Regions from separate parts of the Bradyrhizobium genosp. A genome, predicted to be linked through region 3. Evidence: predicted binding sites of a transcription regulator. Region 3 holds the regulator's gene; each other region holds the start of a gene.
What was found. The regulator LexA, encoded in region 3, represses DNA repair genes until DNA is damaged. The targets are predictions, from matches to a motif close to TGTTCNNNNTGTGTTCNG.

Region 1: a site for LexA is predicted at 3,310-3,327, ahead of ACP2YP_RS03280 (helicase-related protein). Genes of this name have one in related genera too.
Region 2: a site for LexA is predicted at 2,357-2,374, ahead of ACP2YP_RS10565 (DUF3072 domain-containing protein). Genes of this name have one in related genera too.

Annotation. Positions count from the first base shown of each region.
Region 1 covers NZ_CP188196.1:720,643-725,693, forward strand. Annotated here, with positions in the region: gene ACP2YP_RS03265 (AAA domain-containing protein) at 1-1,184, shown strand, start outside; gene rpmB (50S ribosomal protein L28) at 1,320-1,631, opposite strand; gene ACP2YP_RS03275 (DUF3108 domain-containing protein) at 2,217-3,026, shown strand; gene ACP2YP_RS03280 (helicase-related protein) at 3,597-5,051, shown strand, end outside.
Region 2 covers NZ_CP188196.1:2,261,085-2,266,135, forward strand. Annotated here, with positions in the region: gene ACP2YP_RS10550 (Do family serine endopeptidase) at 1-1,125, shown strand, start outside; gene ACP2YP_RS10555 (hypothetical protein) at 1,421-1,783, shown strand; gene ACP2YP_RS10560 (DUF6496 domain-containing protein) at 1,796-2,053, opposite strand; gene ACP2YP_RS10565 (DUF3072 domain-containing protein) at 2,126-2,320, opposite strand; gene ACP2YP_RS10570 (hypothetical protein) at 2,436-2,645, shown strand; gene ACP2YP_RS10575 (hypothetical protein) at 2,680-2,889, shown strand; gene ACP2YP_RS10580 (hypothetical protein) at 3,186-3,428, opposite strand; gene ACP2YP_RS10585 (hypothetical protein) at 3,525-3,794, opposite strand; gene ACP2YP_RS10590 (hypothetical protein) at 3,938-4,159, shown strand; gene ACP2YP_RS10595 (HWE histidine kinase domain-containing protein) at 4,156-5,051, opposite strand, start outside.
Region 3 covers NZ_CP188196.1:4,633,479-4,638,529, forward strand. Annotated here, with positions in the region: gene ACP2YP_RS21520 (LuxR C-terminal-related transcriptional regulator) at 1-51, shown strand, start outside; gene glp (gephyrin-like molybdotransferase Glp) at 155-1,366, shown strand; gene lexA (transcriptional repressor LexA) at 1,544-2,245, shown strand; gene ACP2YP_RS21535 (hypothetical protein) at 2,423-2,626, shown strand; gene ACP2YP_RS21540 (hypothetical protein) at 2,818-3,252, shown strand; gene ACP2YP_RS21545 (ComEC/Rec2 family competence protein) at 3,263-5,051, opposite strand, start outside.

The DNA of each region.
Region 1 (5,051 bases), 3.9 Mb from region 3:
AAAAAATAAATTCGGCAGAAGCCGAAGTCATCGTGGAGGACATCGCAAGGCTAACAGGATTGCCTGAAATGCGAGAGCGCACCATTGGGGTTATTTCTCTGGTCGGCAAAGAACAAGCCGAACACATTCGTACGAAGCTTTCGGAGGCGGTCGGCGAGGAAATCATGCAGCGCCATGCCATCCTCTGCGGCGACAGTGCAACGTTTCAGGGTTCAGAGCGAGATGTTGTCTATCTTTCGATGGTTGCTGACTCGTCACATAAAACTGCGCTCACCATGTTGCGGTACGAGCAGCGATTTAACGTGGCGGTCTCGCGAGCCCGCGATCGTGTAGTTTTGGTGCGATCGGTGCGGCGAGAGGAGTTGAATCCGAACGATCTGAAGGCTCGCCTTATTGCGCACTTCGAAAGACCAATGCCAGATCGCGAAAAGGTTTCGGACGCTCTATCGACATGTGAGTCGAACTTTGAGCGCGACTTAATGCAGCGATTGCTGGAGCGCGGTTACCGCGTTCACGGTCAGGTGGGTTCGATTGGATATCGAATCGATATGGTTGTTGAAGGTGCGACCGGAGCTCGGCTTGCTGTTGAGTGCGATGGTGATCGATATCATGGGCCAGAACATTGGCAGCAAGACATGCGACGGCAGCGAACATTGGAGCGTGTTGGTTGGCGGTTCTGGCGGTGTTTCGCCTCTAGCTTCTATCGAGATCCTGATGCGATTTTAGGTGATCTGTGCGGGCTGCTTTCGCGTATGGGCATTGAGCCAATTCTAAATGACGCTAGAGGAGATTTAGTTCACAGGTACACTGAACATCGGGTCATTCAGATGCCGTCGCAGGACTTTGTCGCCAGTCTTGTTGAGCAAGCCGAAGGCGCTGAGATCGACACATCGAGCTCTGCCCCAATTGGGGGCAAGATCAGAATAGGGGACAAGGTTGTGCTTGTCTTCGCAGATGATCAGAAAAGATTGTCGGTGCGGTTGGTGGAGGGAGCAAACGATTTGGATAAGGGAAGGCTCTCGGTGGGGACACCTCTCGGCCAAGCCGTCTTGATGGCCGAAGAGGGGGACGAAGTTGATCTCGTTCTCGAGCATGGCAAGCTCAGAAAGGTCCTGATTGAAGGTGTTGAAAGTACTCACACCGTAGTCTCGGCTGAGACTCGGCGAGATGAGGTCGCGATCTGACCGCCGCATGTTTTTGATCGGCGGTGCCCAAAAACAAAAACGGCCGGATCTTTCGATCCGGCCGCAACGCAAAACTCAACTTGGCTAAGAACGCCACGCGACGCAACTTAGCCCCCGCCCGATTCCAAAATTCGCTTAGCTGGCCTTCTTGACCGGCGCAGGCGTCGGGCCGACCTTCTTCTGGATGGCACGCTTCAGCTCGAGGGCGCGCGGCGACAGCACGTCGGCCTTGGCCTTGAGCAGGAAGGCGTCGAGGCCGCCATTGTGGTCGACGCTCTTGACCGCGTTGGTCGAGACGCGCAGGCGCACGTTGCGCTCCAGGGCTTCCGAGATGAACGTCACGTTGACGAGGTTCGGCAGGAAGCGGCGCTTGGTCTTGATGTTGGAGTGGCTGACCTTGTGGCCGACGAGGGGGCCCTTGGCCGTCAGTTCGCAGCGGCGAGACATGTCACAAATCCTTCAGTCTAAGCCCCCAACGAGTTGCGGCCGCCATCCGGGGCGCCACGGGGGCAAATTCTCTGTCCTTGCAGGGAGCGGGCGGACGTATAGGGGGGAAGCGGCGGGACGTCAAGGCGACGGGCCGTTTTTGGCCCGTCGTGCCGGGGCGGGCGCGAGACCGAACCCGGGGTCTCAAGCCGCAGAATAGGTGCGCTCCCTCCCCCGCCTGCGGGGGAGGGGTGGGGAGAGGGTGCCTCAACGGTGGGGCAGTTGCTAGCAGGGATGGTGCCCCCAAGAGGAGAGAGCCCTCACCCGCGCTGCGCGCGACCTCTCCCGCACGCGGGAGAGGTGTTGGAGCCCGGGGCGAGAGCGCGGGCCGACCACCAAAACGGCAATGTTTGAAACGCCTTACCATCACATAAAGGGCGTATTCACCGCCGAAAGAGTCCACTGAGTTCCCGGCTCTCGGCGCCCGGATGCATTGCTTGCGGCCGTAACAGGCTTAAGTAACAGACACTCGCTTCCCGATTGGATCGTCTCGTGCACGCCTCACCCCTCTTTCCGCCCCGGCTGCGCTCGGCCGGCCGGCTGGCGCTGGCCGCTCTTGGCGGGCTGGTCGTGGCGTGGGCGGCGGAGCCGGCGGCGGCTCAGGGCAAGCTCGAGGCGCAGTATGAGGCGACGCTCTCAGGCATTCCGGTCGGCCGCGGCGCCTGGAACATCGATATCCAGGACGATTTGTTTTCCGCCGCCGCCTCCGGTGGCACCACCGGGATCCTGAAATCGTTCGCGGGCGGGTCCGGCACCGGCGCTAGCCAAGGCCGCGTCGTCAATGGCGCGCTGGTCGCAACCGCCTACCAGGCCTCCACCACCACCTCGAAGAAGACCGAAGAGATCCACATCACCCTCGACAAGGGCAATGTGAAGGAGTTCGGCATCATTCCGGAGCCGCCTGTTGATGCCGACCGCATCGTCGTCACCGAGGCCCATCGCCGCGGCGTCTGGGATCCGATGACGGCCTCGCTGCTGCGCGTGCCCGGCACCGGCGATGTGCTGTCCGCAGAGGCCTGCCACAGCAGCGCCGCCGTGTTCGACGGCCGCATGCGCTACGAGCTCAAGCTCGATTTCAAGCGCATGGAGACCGTTAAGGCCGAGAAGGGCTATCGCGGGCCGGTCGTGGTCTGCGCGCTCTATTTCGTGCCTGTCGCCGGCTACATCCCCGACCGCCCCGTGATCAAATACCTCGCCGCCCAGCGCAACATCGAGATCGCCTTCGCGCCGGTCGCGGGCACGCGGATTCTGGTCCCGTTCTGGCTGAAAGTGCCGACGCCCTTGGGGCCGGCGATGCTGGAAGCAACCAGCTTCATCACCACCGCCCAGCCGCCAAGGGTCGCGAAGACGCAGTAGCCGCCGCTGCTGCGGTCATCCTAGTGATATCAACGACTTACCTACTGTGCATGGGGTTGTTTTCGCGACATGGGCTGAGAGGGCCTCGGATCCCGGAATCCATTTGACTCCTGCCCGATTCTGATTCGACTCCGTGCCGTCCCCAACTTAACGAAATCCGTCATCAAATCGTCGCTTGTGCGACAGCCCAAAACTCCATCTAGTGCGATGGAAATCAGAGTCCCGCGACATGTTGCGTGAACGTAACAGGACTCACCGGGGAGTCAGCGATTCGGCCGCGATTCGTTCTAGAGTCGTTCCGGAGCTTAAGGCCACAAGGAAAAGCGTCGCAAAGTGAGACAGTTGCGCGGGATTTGGGGGAACGCCACCGCATACTCCGCTGTCATGCCCCGGCTTGACCGGGGCATCCAGTACGCCGCGGCCCCTCGGCTCAGCCACAGTCGCCTCGGCGTACTGGATCGCCCGGTCAAGCCGGGCGATGACAGTTGTGCGTATGGCGAGCGCTCCACACCCCGCCGCCCCAAACAGCACTGACATTCGCCCCAATCGCCATTACCTAATCAACCAGACATGGCCTTTTCTCCCTCCCCCTTCGCTTCCGAGCGCGCGCCTTCCGATCGCGTGCCTGGCGCCGGCGTCACTGCGGTGCTCGGGCCGACCAACACCGGCAAGACCCATCTCGCCATCGAACGGATGCTCGCGCATTCCTCAGGGCTGATCGGGCTGCCGCTGCGGCTGTTGGCGCGCGAGGTCTACAACAAGATCGTCGGGCGCGTCGGCGCAGATAGCGTCGCGCTGATCACCGGCGAGGAGAAGATCAAGCCGAAGAACCCGCGCTATTGGGTCTCGACGGTCGAGGCGATGCCGCGCGACCTCGACGTCTCCTTCCTCGCCGTCGACGAGATCCAGATCGCCTCCGACCTGGAGCGCGGCCACGTCTTCACCGACCGCATCCTCAACCGCCGCGGCCGCGACGAGACGCTGCTCTTGGGCGCTGCCACCATGCGCCCGATCATCGAGCGGCTGCTGCCCGGCGTCTCCATGATCACCCGTCCCAGGCTGTCGCAGCTCGAATTCGCCGGCGACCGCAAGATCACGCGCCAGCCGCGCCGGACGGCGATTGTCGCGTTCTCGGCGGACGAGGTCTACGCCATCGCCGAGCTGGTCAAGCGCCAGCATGGCGGCGCCGCGGTGGTGCTGGGTTCGCTGTCGCCGCGCACACGGAACGCACAAGTCGAGATGTTCCAGAACGGCGACGTCGATTATCTCGTCGCCACCGACGCCGTCGGCATGGGCCTCAATCTCGACGTCGACCACGTCGCCTTTGCCTCCGACCGCAAGTTCGACGGCTATCAGTTCCGTAGGCTCACGCCGGCCGAGTTCGCGCAGATTGCCGGCCGCGCCGGCCGCGCCACGCGCAACGGAACCTTCGGCACCACCGGCCGCTGCGGCCCGTTCGAGCCCGAGCTCGTGAACGCGCTCCAGAACCACATCTTCGACCCCGTGAAGATGCTGCAATGGCGCAACGCGAAGCTCGATTTCTCCTCGCTCGGCGCGCTGCAGGTGTCGCTGAACCTGTCCCCCGGCCATGAGACGTTGACGCGGGCGCCCATCGCGGAAGACATGCGCGTGCTCGACCACGCCGCCCGTGACGTCGAGGTGCGCGATATCGCGCATGGCAAGGCCGCCGTGGAACGCCTCTGGGAGGCCTGCCAGGTCCCTGACTACCGAAAACTGTCGCCGGCGGCCCACGCCGAGCTCGTCACCACGCTTTACGGCTTCCTGATGCAGAAGGGATGCATTCCCGACTCCTGGTTTGCCGCCCAGATCGACCAGGCCGACCGCATCGACGGCGACATCGACACGCTGTCGGCCCGAATCGCGCAGATCCGCACCTGGACCTTCGTCGCCAACCGCCCGGACTGGCTGAAAGACCCCGAACGCTGGCAGGGGATCGCCCGCGAGGTCGAAAATAAATTATCGGATGCGCTCCATGAACGCTTGACTGAGCGTTTCGTTGATCGC
Region 2 (5,051 bases), 2.4 Mb from region 3:
TCGGCTGACGGCTATGCCGTGACCAACAACCATGTCGTCGACCACGCCGAGTCCGTGCAGGTGACGATGGATGATGGCACGATCTACACCGCGAAGGTGGTCGGCACCGATCCGAAGACCGACCTCGCGCTGATCAAGGTCGACGGCAAGAAGGACTTCCCGTTCGTGAAGTTCTCCGACCAGAAGCCGCGGATCGGCGACTGGGTGGTTGCGGTCGGCAATCCCTTCGGCCTTGGTGGCACCGTGACGGCCGGTATCGTCTCGGCCAGCGGCCGCGACATCGGCAACGGTCCCTATGACGACTACATCCAGATCGATGCGCCGATCAATAAGGGCAATTCCGGCGGCCCGGCCTTCGACATGAATGGCAACGTGATCGGCGTGAACACCGCGATCTTCTCGCCCTCGGGCGGCTCGGTCGGCATCGGCTTCGATATTCCGTCCTCGACCGCCAAGCTGGTGGTCGCGCAGCTGAAGGACAAGGGCGCCGTCACCCGCGGCTGGCTCGGCGTGCAGGTGCAGCCGGTGACCGCGGAGATCGCCGACAGCCTCGGCCTCAAGGCGGCGCGCGGCGCGATCGTCGACAACCCGCAGGATGGCAGCCCGGCGGCGAAGGCCGGCATCGAGGCGGGCGACGTCATCACCGCCGTCAACGGCACCGCGATCAAGGACTCCCGCGATCTCGCCCGCACCATCGCCACGCTGGCGCCGGGCACGTCCGTGAAGCTCGATGTCGTCCACAAGGGCGACACCAAGACGGTGACGCTGGCGCTCGGCGAACTGCCGAACGAGCAGCAGGCCAAAGGAAGCGGCAACACTGACGACGGCAAGACGCAGCAGGCCCCCGGCACGCCGCGCCTCGGCCTCAGCCTGGCGCCGGCCAGCGACGTCCAGGGCGCGGGCCAGAAGGGCGTCGTGGTGACCGAGGTCGATCCGCAGGGACCGGCGGCGCAGCGCGGCATCCAGACCGGCGATGTCATCCTCAATGTCGGTGGCAAGGCGGTCGCCAATGTCGGTGACGTCCGCTCCGAGCTGGCGCAGGCCAAATCGTCCGGAAAGAACAGCGTGCTGTTGCAGGTGAAGAGCGCGGAGGCGACCCGTTTCGTGGCGGTGCCGCTCGCCTGATCTGCTTGCCTCTGCTTGCTTCTCTTGGTCTCGACGGCAAATTCAAAAGGCGGCCTGCGGGCCGCCTTTTTCGCGCGCACCGTTCGAGATACCCACAGGTCGCCGATAACATTCTCGTTAACGGCAGCAATGATGACGGGTTCGTCCGAAAAAGCCGCGTTCGCTCGTCAGACTTTGAAATCGCGTGCTGTGCTTTGGCGGCAATGACGGCGCCGAGGCAAATTGCAGGAGTGGAACTTCGGACGTCCGGCGGCTTTGTGGAACCGGCGGTGGTTCGCATTTAATCGGTGCCGACATGGATCGATTGAAGCTCTCGCTAAAGCTTGTGCTGCTCGCGGCGCCTTTGGTGCTGTCGACCGGAAGTGCCATGGGGCGCGATGACGGCCGCTTCGTCGACTCGCCGCTAAAGCCCTGGTTCGACAGCCTGCGCAGCCATCTCGGTCCGTGCTGTTCGGATGCCGACGGCGTTGCCGTGGCCGATCCTGATTGGGACTCGCACAACGGGCACTACCGGGTCCGCCTTGATGGGCAGTGGGTCGAGGTCCCCGACGAAGCCGTGATCACCGAGCCGAACCGCGCCGGCCGCACCATGGTCTGGCCGGTCAAGACGGCGTTCGGCATTTCGATCCGCTGCTTCATGCCCGGCAGCATGACCTGACGCTGGTCAGCGTCACCGCTTGGCGGATTTGCGCTTCGAGCTCTTCTTCTTCTTGGACGTCTTCCGTTTCGAGGCCTTCTTCGGCACCTTCTTGCCCTTCTTGCGCGCCTCGGAGAGGCCGATCGCAATCGCCTGCTTGCGACTCTTCACGCGCCCGCCGCGACCGCCGGGTCCGCTCTTCGCCGTGCCCTTCTTGTAACGCCGCATCTCGCGCTCGACGTCACTGCCGGCGCTGCGTGAGTAGCGGCGCTTCTTTGCCTTGCGTGCCATCAACTCTCTCCCTTGGCCTCGGAAGAGAACAGGAGTGCTGACGCAACGTTCCAAAGACGCCCGCCGCGCGCTTCAGAAGGAGTTCGCGAGTTCGATCTCCGCCTCCAGCACCTGGATGCGGTGCGCGGCTTCGACAAAGGACAGATCTCGATCGTATTGCGCGGGCTGGTAGGCTTCTTCACTCAGCCGCTTCAGCCGCAGCCCCTGCGCCCGAGTCATCTGCTCCATGAGAAAAGCCTTGGCGTCGTATTTACCCTGAACCTGCATGTCCGCTCTCCGTTCCGAATTCATGGCTTGACTATATGTTCTTATTTTGTTCTAACAAGCCATGGACAACAGAATTAATGAAATTCGACGTAAAATCAGCGCCTTGAGGCTAGAAATGGTCAATGTCGAGGCGTCCGTGCGCGATCTCGTCAATCGCGATCGCGACTGCACCGAGCAGGCCCAGGCGCAGATGGATCTGCGCCGGAAAATCAATCTGCTGATCGGCGAGTGGAAGGCTGCTGGTGGCGGCGAAGTGTTACCCGACATCCGCAACCGGGTGCGCCTTCGTCCGCTGAAGAACGAGACCGGGCCCGCGCGCCGTTGAGACATGCCACGCAGGTGGTGGATGGAGGCAGGCGGTGGAGGAGGACCCGGACACCTACCGGATTCTGAAACTACGCGCCGAGATCCTCGAACTCGGCTCTGCGATCCGGCAATTGCAGCGTGAGGGCCTCGACGATGCCGCGGCCCAGCTCCTGATCGCGCGCAAGCGGGCGCAGCTTGACCACCTCATGAAGCTGGACTCCGCAAGTCGCCGCCTTAACATCACTGACATCCGACGCAGCTAAAGCGGTCGCGCAACGCGACATGCCAGAGCTCGTCAATGCCGGATGCCGAAATGGCCGCCCTGCTGCGGGTGGTGCTTGATGAAGTCTGTGCTGAAATTCCTCCGTGGGATACGGCGACGCGTGAACGCGTTGCCGCACGACTGAGTGATCTTGTTCGATCGGGGCAATGTGCGGTCGACGATTTGAGGCGGGCCGGCCGGGATGCTCTAACCCGTGCACCGACCATGTGGCCCTGAGAGGATGTTCGAGCATCAAGGCAAAAGGCCCCGCTCTCGCGGGGCCTTTCTTTCGCGAGCCTACTTGGTGTTGCTCGGGGCGCTCTTGTTGTTCGTCATGGCGCCGCCCTGGTCGGAGCCGGGGCCAGAGCCGCCCTGACCGGAGGCGTCGCTGCCCTTGGACTTCGTGTTGGCGCCTGTCGTTTGCGAGGATGAGGTCGATGAATCATGCTTGGCCTTGTGCGACTTGGCCTGTGCGGCGAACGGCGCGGCGGCCAGACCGGTGGCCAACATTACGGCGAGAGCGAGCTTGGTCGTCTTCATGCGCGGGAACTCCTGAGTTGAATTGACGCAGGCTGCCAACCGCCATTCGCCGCGAGAGTTCCGAACAATTACGTCGCATTGCGCTTCACGCGTGCTTCAAGATTCCTTGTCCTCGTCGAGGATAAACACGAGGCCCGTCAGCGCGGCGCCGATGGCAAACGTGGTCACCATCGTGCCGACAAAGACGAAGGCTACCGCACGGCCGCCGTGGTTCAGCAATTCGGCGACCGCAGGATTGGCCAGGATCAGCGCAAGCGTGAAGGTCAGGCCGAGTGCCGCGCCCATCATCGCATGCGTCGTCAGTTTGATGACGCCAGTAGGAGAGATCAGACTTGGCGACCTATTGGGCGACTTTTTTGCGCGCATGGAACTGCCGATTGATCTTGCATGCAAACGCGCGCGGTGATCGCGGGTTCCATCCCTCATAAAGGAATTGTTATCAGCCGCTTCATCCGGCGTTCATGCCGATCTTGCGAGAATGAAACGCCATCAACACGGGAACATTCGATATGGGCAAGGTGGTCTTTCTCTATCGCTCGCTGGCCTACCGTAACGCGGCGGCTGACATGTTGCGCAAGGCACGCAAGCTGCCGCGCGGTGCGGAGCGCAGCGCCGCCCGCCGCTACGCCACGGCGTTGCGCGATCTCGCGCAAACGGAAGCCTGGCTCGAGGGGCGTGTCGCTGATGAACCGCGGCCGATGTTACGGCTGAAGGTCGCTGCGTCGCGCTAACCCGACGCGCGCTGAAGTTCCGGAGAGGTGCTGGCCTCGATCTTGTCCTGCGCCCCCGATGTCGCCGAGTTCTTGCGCGTCAATGGTACGTCGAGACGGCACAACAGGCCCTCTGCGCGCCAATCGAATTGGACCTGTCCGCCGAGCTGGGATTCAATACTGGCCAGCAGGCTTCTTGTGCCGAAGCCACGCGATTTCGGCGTCCTGACCAGCGGCCCTCCGGTCTCCTCCCAGGTCAAGATGAGGAGATCGTTCTCGGCCTGCCAGCCGATCGCGAGCCGTCCCGACCGGGTCGACAGCGCGCCATACTTCGCCGAATTGGTGAAGAGCTCGTGCAGTGCCAGCGCCAGCGTCTGGGCGGTCGCCGGCAGCAGCTGCACCTCAGGACCGGCGAGCTTGATCTGTCCGCCGAGCGAATAGGGCGCAAGCTCCTCCTCGATCAGCTTGGAGAGCTCAGCGCCCTGCCAGCTCGACAGCGACAGGATGGTGTGCACACGCGCCAGCGCATTGATGCGCCCCTCGACGGCGTTGACGTAAGCCTTGACCTCGTCGGCGCGGGTGAGGCGCACGATCGATTGCGCCAGCGCCAGCGCATTCTTGGCGCGGTGATCGACTTCGCGCGCCAGCAGGTTCTGCCGCTCCTCCGCGCGCTTGCGCTCCGTGATGTCGACCGTGACGCCGCTGACCCGTACCACGCGGCCGCTCTCGTCCACCGTTGCGGCGGCCGTGCCGACGCACCAGCGCACCTCGCCATCGGGCCGGACCACGCGGAACTCGGTTTCGTAGGCGCGCGTACCCTGGTTGAACTCGGCGATCGCCTTGCGGAGCTGATCCATGTCGTCGGGATGGAGCAGCGCCTGAACGGTCGCCGGGGTGACGTCGAACGTCTCAG
Region 3 (5,051 bases):
ACCGGCGTGAGCCGGCAGGCCGAGCTGGCGCGGTTGTTGTGGCAGAAATAGCTGGCCTCAGCGCCCTCTTATCCATTTTGCCTCGGCGCGCGCGCTCGGCTAGAACGCTTGCTGCAACCTGATCCTTGTGTTGCCCAAGCAGGAGCTTTCACCCGTGGCCCTGATGCCGGTCTCCGATGCGCTTGCTGCCGTGCTCGCGGGTGCGGAGCCGCTACCTGAGGAATCGGTCGCGCTCGACGAGGCCTTCCATCGCGTGCTCGCGCGCGACGTCGCTTCGCGGCGCACACAGCCGCCGCAGGCGATGTCGGCGATGGATGGCTATGCCGTGCGCGCGGCCGATGCGGCCAAGATTGATACGCAGCTCAACGTCATCGGCGAGGTCGCCGCCGGCCGTCCGTTTGCAGGAACTGTCGGCGCCGGCGAAGCCGTACGGATCTTCACCGGTGGCGTCGTTCCCGACGGCGCCGATGCGGTCGTGATCCAGGAGGACACCGTCGCCGATGGCAAGCGCATCGCGATCAAGGAGGCAGCCGTCACCGGGCGGCACATCCGCCCGGCCGGCATCGACTTCTCCGAGGGTGACGTGCTGCTGCGCAAGGGCGCCCGGCTGACCGAGCGCGACCTCGCGCTCGCCGCCGGCATGAATCACCCGCAGCTTGCGGTCCGCCGCCGTCCAAAGGTCGCGATTCTCGCTACCGGCGACGAGTTGGTGATGCCGGGCACCACGCCCGGCCATGGCCAGATCGTTTATTCCAACGGCTACGCCCTGCACGCGCTCGCCCGCAGCGAGGGTGCTGACACCATCGACCTCGGAGTTGCCACCGACACGCTTGCCGCCACCACCGCCGGCATCCGCCGCGCGCGCGACTCCGGCGCCGACATCCTGATTACGACGGGCGGTGCCTCGGTCGGCGACCACGATCTGGTGCAACAGGCGCTCCGCGACGAAGGCACCTCGATGGCGTTCTGGAAGATCGCGATGCGGCCGGGCAAGCCGATGATGAACGGGCAGCTCGGGGCGATGCGCGTGATCGGCCTGCCCGGCAATCCCGTGTCATCCTACGTTTGCGGCTTCCTGTTCATGGTGCCGCTGATTCGCGCGTTGTCGGGCCGTTCCGTGGTTCATCATCGACGCGAACGCGCCGTGCTCGGCCGCGACGTCGGCGCCAATGACCAGCGCGAGGATTATCTGCGCGCCCGCCTCGATGTGCGTGATGACGGCACGCTGATCGCCCTTCCCGTCAATCACCAGGACTCCTCGCTGCTTGCGAATCTCGCTGCGGCACAGGCACTTCTCGTGCGCACACCGTTCGCACCGAAGGCCGAAGCGGGAGCGCCCTGCGAGGTGCTGCGACTGCCCGTCTGAGCGCATCGTTCGCAACCGTTCCGCGAACTTTGTCGCGTTCACGGTAAATTAAGCAGTTGCGGAACATGTATCGAACATATAGTGTCCGTTCATGATTTGTTTCGAGCGTGGAGCGGCTTATTGCTGAATTCAGCGGTCTCGGAATCGAACGACATCAACCGGGGGACTTTGGTCGAGATGTTAACGCGCAAACAATACGAGCTCCTGCGGTTCATCAGCGAGCGCCTGAAGGAAAGCGGCGTGCCGCCCTCCTTCGACGAGATGAAGGACGCGCTCGATCTGCGCTCGAAATCGGGCATCCATCGCCTGATCACGGCGCTCGAAGAGCGCGGCTTCATCCGCCGCCTGCCCAACCGCGCCCGCGCGATCGAGGTGATCAAGCTGCCCGAACTTCAGGCCGCCGCCGGCACCCGCCGCGGCTTCACGCCGAGCGTCATCGAAGGCAATCTCGGCAAGGTGCGCACGACCTCGAGCCCACTCGCCGAGGAGGGTGAGCGTCCCGTCGCAGTGCCCGTGATGGGCCGGATCGCGGCTGGTACGCCGATCGAGGCGTTGCAGACCCGCAGCCACACCATCAGCGTCCCGCCCGACATGCTCGGCTCGGGCGAGCACTACGCGCTCGAAGTGCGTGGCGACTCCATGGTGGAGGCCGGCATTCTCGACGGCGACATGGCGCTGATCCAGCGCAACGAGAGCGCCGACACCGGCGACATCGTGGTCGCCCTGATCGACGACGAAGAAGCGACGTTGAAGCGTTTCCGTCGCCGCGGCGCCTCGATTGCGCTCGAGCCGGCGAATGCTGCCTATGAGGTCCGTATCCTGCCGCCCAACCGGGTCAAGATCCAGGGCAAGCTGATCGGGCTGTACCGGAAGTACTGAGCGCGTCGCAATCGACGACCGCCATCAACGATAGGAGCGGACGATTGTCCGCTCCGGCTGGATAGTCTTTCTGGTTTTGCACAGATTATCCGGCCCCCTCTTCAGCCCTACATCCTCGGCACGCCACAACGAAGCACGCATCGCTTCGCCGGCCTTTGAGAGACCGAGGAGACCACCATGCGCAAAATCGCATTGAGCACTATAGCAACGGCGCTGATCGCAGCATCAGCGTCGCAAGGCTTCGCTGCACAAAAGCAGCACCACGCCCGCAAAGCGTCGCAGGCAACGAGCGAGCAATTCCGCGATGCCCGCAACGCCGTCACGCAGCCGACACAGCCGGCCTGGCAGTATTCGGGCTGGTCAGCGCCCGCAGGCCGTTGACCGAACGGCTCTCCAAATGCACAGGAGCAGGCTTTGTTCCTCGCATATTTGAAAAAGATATTGTGATGGTGGCTTGCGGATCCAAGCCGCAGATTTGCCCACAACCAAGCAGACGCTTGCTAACTTCCACTCTGATAGAGGCCTGCGCCTCAGAAGGGGCGCGGTGCTCTATCCTGATTGAGGAGCACCCGATGTGTGACTATAGCCTGCATGCCGTCGCGACGCGTCCCGCAGAGGTTGGCGAGACGATCGTCACGACAACGTTCCGCGGCACCTCGACGCGCGGCTTCGCCTCCGAGGCCGACATGTCCGTTGCAGTCTGCCTGCTGCCGGGAACGGAGCTCGCCTTCGCCGACAACGTCCGCTACGACAATCGCTGGATCTGGACGCGCACCGTCAACTCGCGCGTCGGCAAGTTCGGCAAGGTCGATCCGCACATTCCCGATCGTCATCACGACGCGATCGAATTTCCCGACGGCAAATACGTCCTGGTGACGCAGCTCGTCGAAGGTCAGCGTGCAACCGTGCTGCAGCTGCCCGTGACCCAGCCGCTTGGCGAGCGCGAGCACAAGCCGCAGGTCATCGCCGACAGCCACTCGACGTCCCCGCGTCTGCCGATCGGCTAAAGGGTCGGTCTCAGTCCTCGGCCTGAAGATCGGCTTCCGACGGTGTTGCATCCCGGACGCGCGGAGTTGCGGACCGCGGCATGAGGGTCAGTTCGAAATCTCCATCGCCGGCCGCCGCCGGCGACCAGGGGCGGTTTGCGCCCCTCGCTTTCACCGACGCAATCGTAAAACCGTCGCCACGCTGCGTCAGCGCCAGCGCGCCTTGGCGCGCGAGACGCAGCCGATCGACCACCATCGCACCACAATCCGGTGGCGCGGGCCTTGCGGTCACCACCAGTGCCGCGCGGCTGCAATCGTCGCTCAGCGCGTCGATGCGTAGCGCCTGCGCAATCATCCGGCCGTCGGCGAGCGGCGTGACGCAACCGGACTCGTCGCACGACACGCCGTCACTGAATGAGGCGCTGGCGGGATCGCGCGGGTCCGCGTCCGCCGCGAGCCACTCCTTGATCAGGAAATTGTCCTTGTTGGTCCTCATCAGATGCAGCTGCCCGTCCCTGCCCCGCACTGCGACGCTCCGGCCGTCACCGGCGATAAGAATGTCGGGCTGCCGGACCGACAGACCCCAGACGGTTGCCGCCATGAGTACGAAGGCGCCCGACCAGCGCAGGGGCGTGCGCAGCAGGCCCATCAGGACCAGGCCGAGGCTCGCACCGATCAGCGGCGCAATGCCAAAGGCGCCGACATGGCCGATCGCGCCGGGCAACGCGGCGACCCAGCGTGACACCGCCACCATCCAGTCGATCCCGATTCCCATCAGCCACCAGAACACACTGTCGAGCCCGAACGGGGCCGCGAGCAATCCCAGCAGTCCAGCTGGCATCACCAGCGCCGACACCACCGGCATCGCGCCGAGATTGGCAAGCACGCCGTAGGGCGTCACGCGGTGGAAATGAAAGGCGGCATAGGGCGTGGTCGCAAACCCCGCGATCATCGAGGCCATGAACAACATCGCGATCTCGCGGCCGCCCCAGAGCGCGATGCGCGCGGTCGTCGAATGATCGGGCGAGGCAAACAGGTTCGGCATGCCGATTTGCACCAGCGCCACGAGCCCGAGCGTCGCCGCGAACGACATCTGGAAGCTCGGATGCACCAGCGCCTCAGGCGCGACCGCAAGCACGATCAACGCCGCCACCGCCAGCGTGCGGAATGTGATCGCGCGGCGATCGACCATCACCGCGATCAGCACCACGGCGGTCATGAAGAACGACCTTTGGGTCGCGACCTCCGCGCCCGAGAGCAGCAGATAGAACGCCGACGCGACCAGTGCCGCTGCGGCCGACCATTTCTTGATTGCGAAGCCGACCGCCAGCCCGGGGATCAGCGCCAGCAGCGCGCGAACCGCGAAGAAGACGACGCCGGCGACGACGGCCATATGGTAACCGGAGATCGACAGAACATGGCCGAGGCCGGAGATGAACATCGCGTCGTTGACGGGCGTGGTGATCGCATCGCGGCGGCCGGTCAAAAGCGCAGTCGCGATCGCGCGGTTGTCGCCATCGAGCGTGGCGCGGATGCGCGCGTCGATGGCATCGCGCAGGCCCTGCATGACCGCCGCATAGCGCAGCTGCAGGCCGCCGGCATCGGGCGGCGCGGTCGCACTGATTGCGCCCATCACAAAACCGGAGGCGCCGATACCCTGGAAGAACATGTCGCGCGAGAAATCGTAGCTGCCCGGCCGCAGCGGCGCGAGCGGCGGCATCAGCCGCGCCTTCAACTGGACGAAGCTGCCGACGTCCGGCGCCGTGCCCTTGCGCACGGAGAGGCGGACACGCTCGAGCTTCACGTCGCTGCGTTGCGCC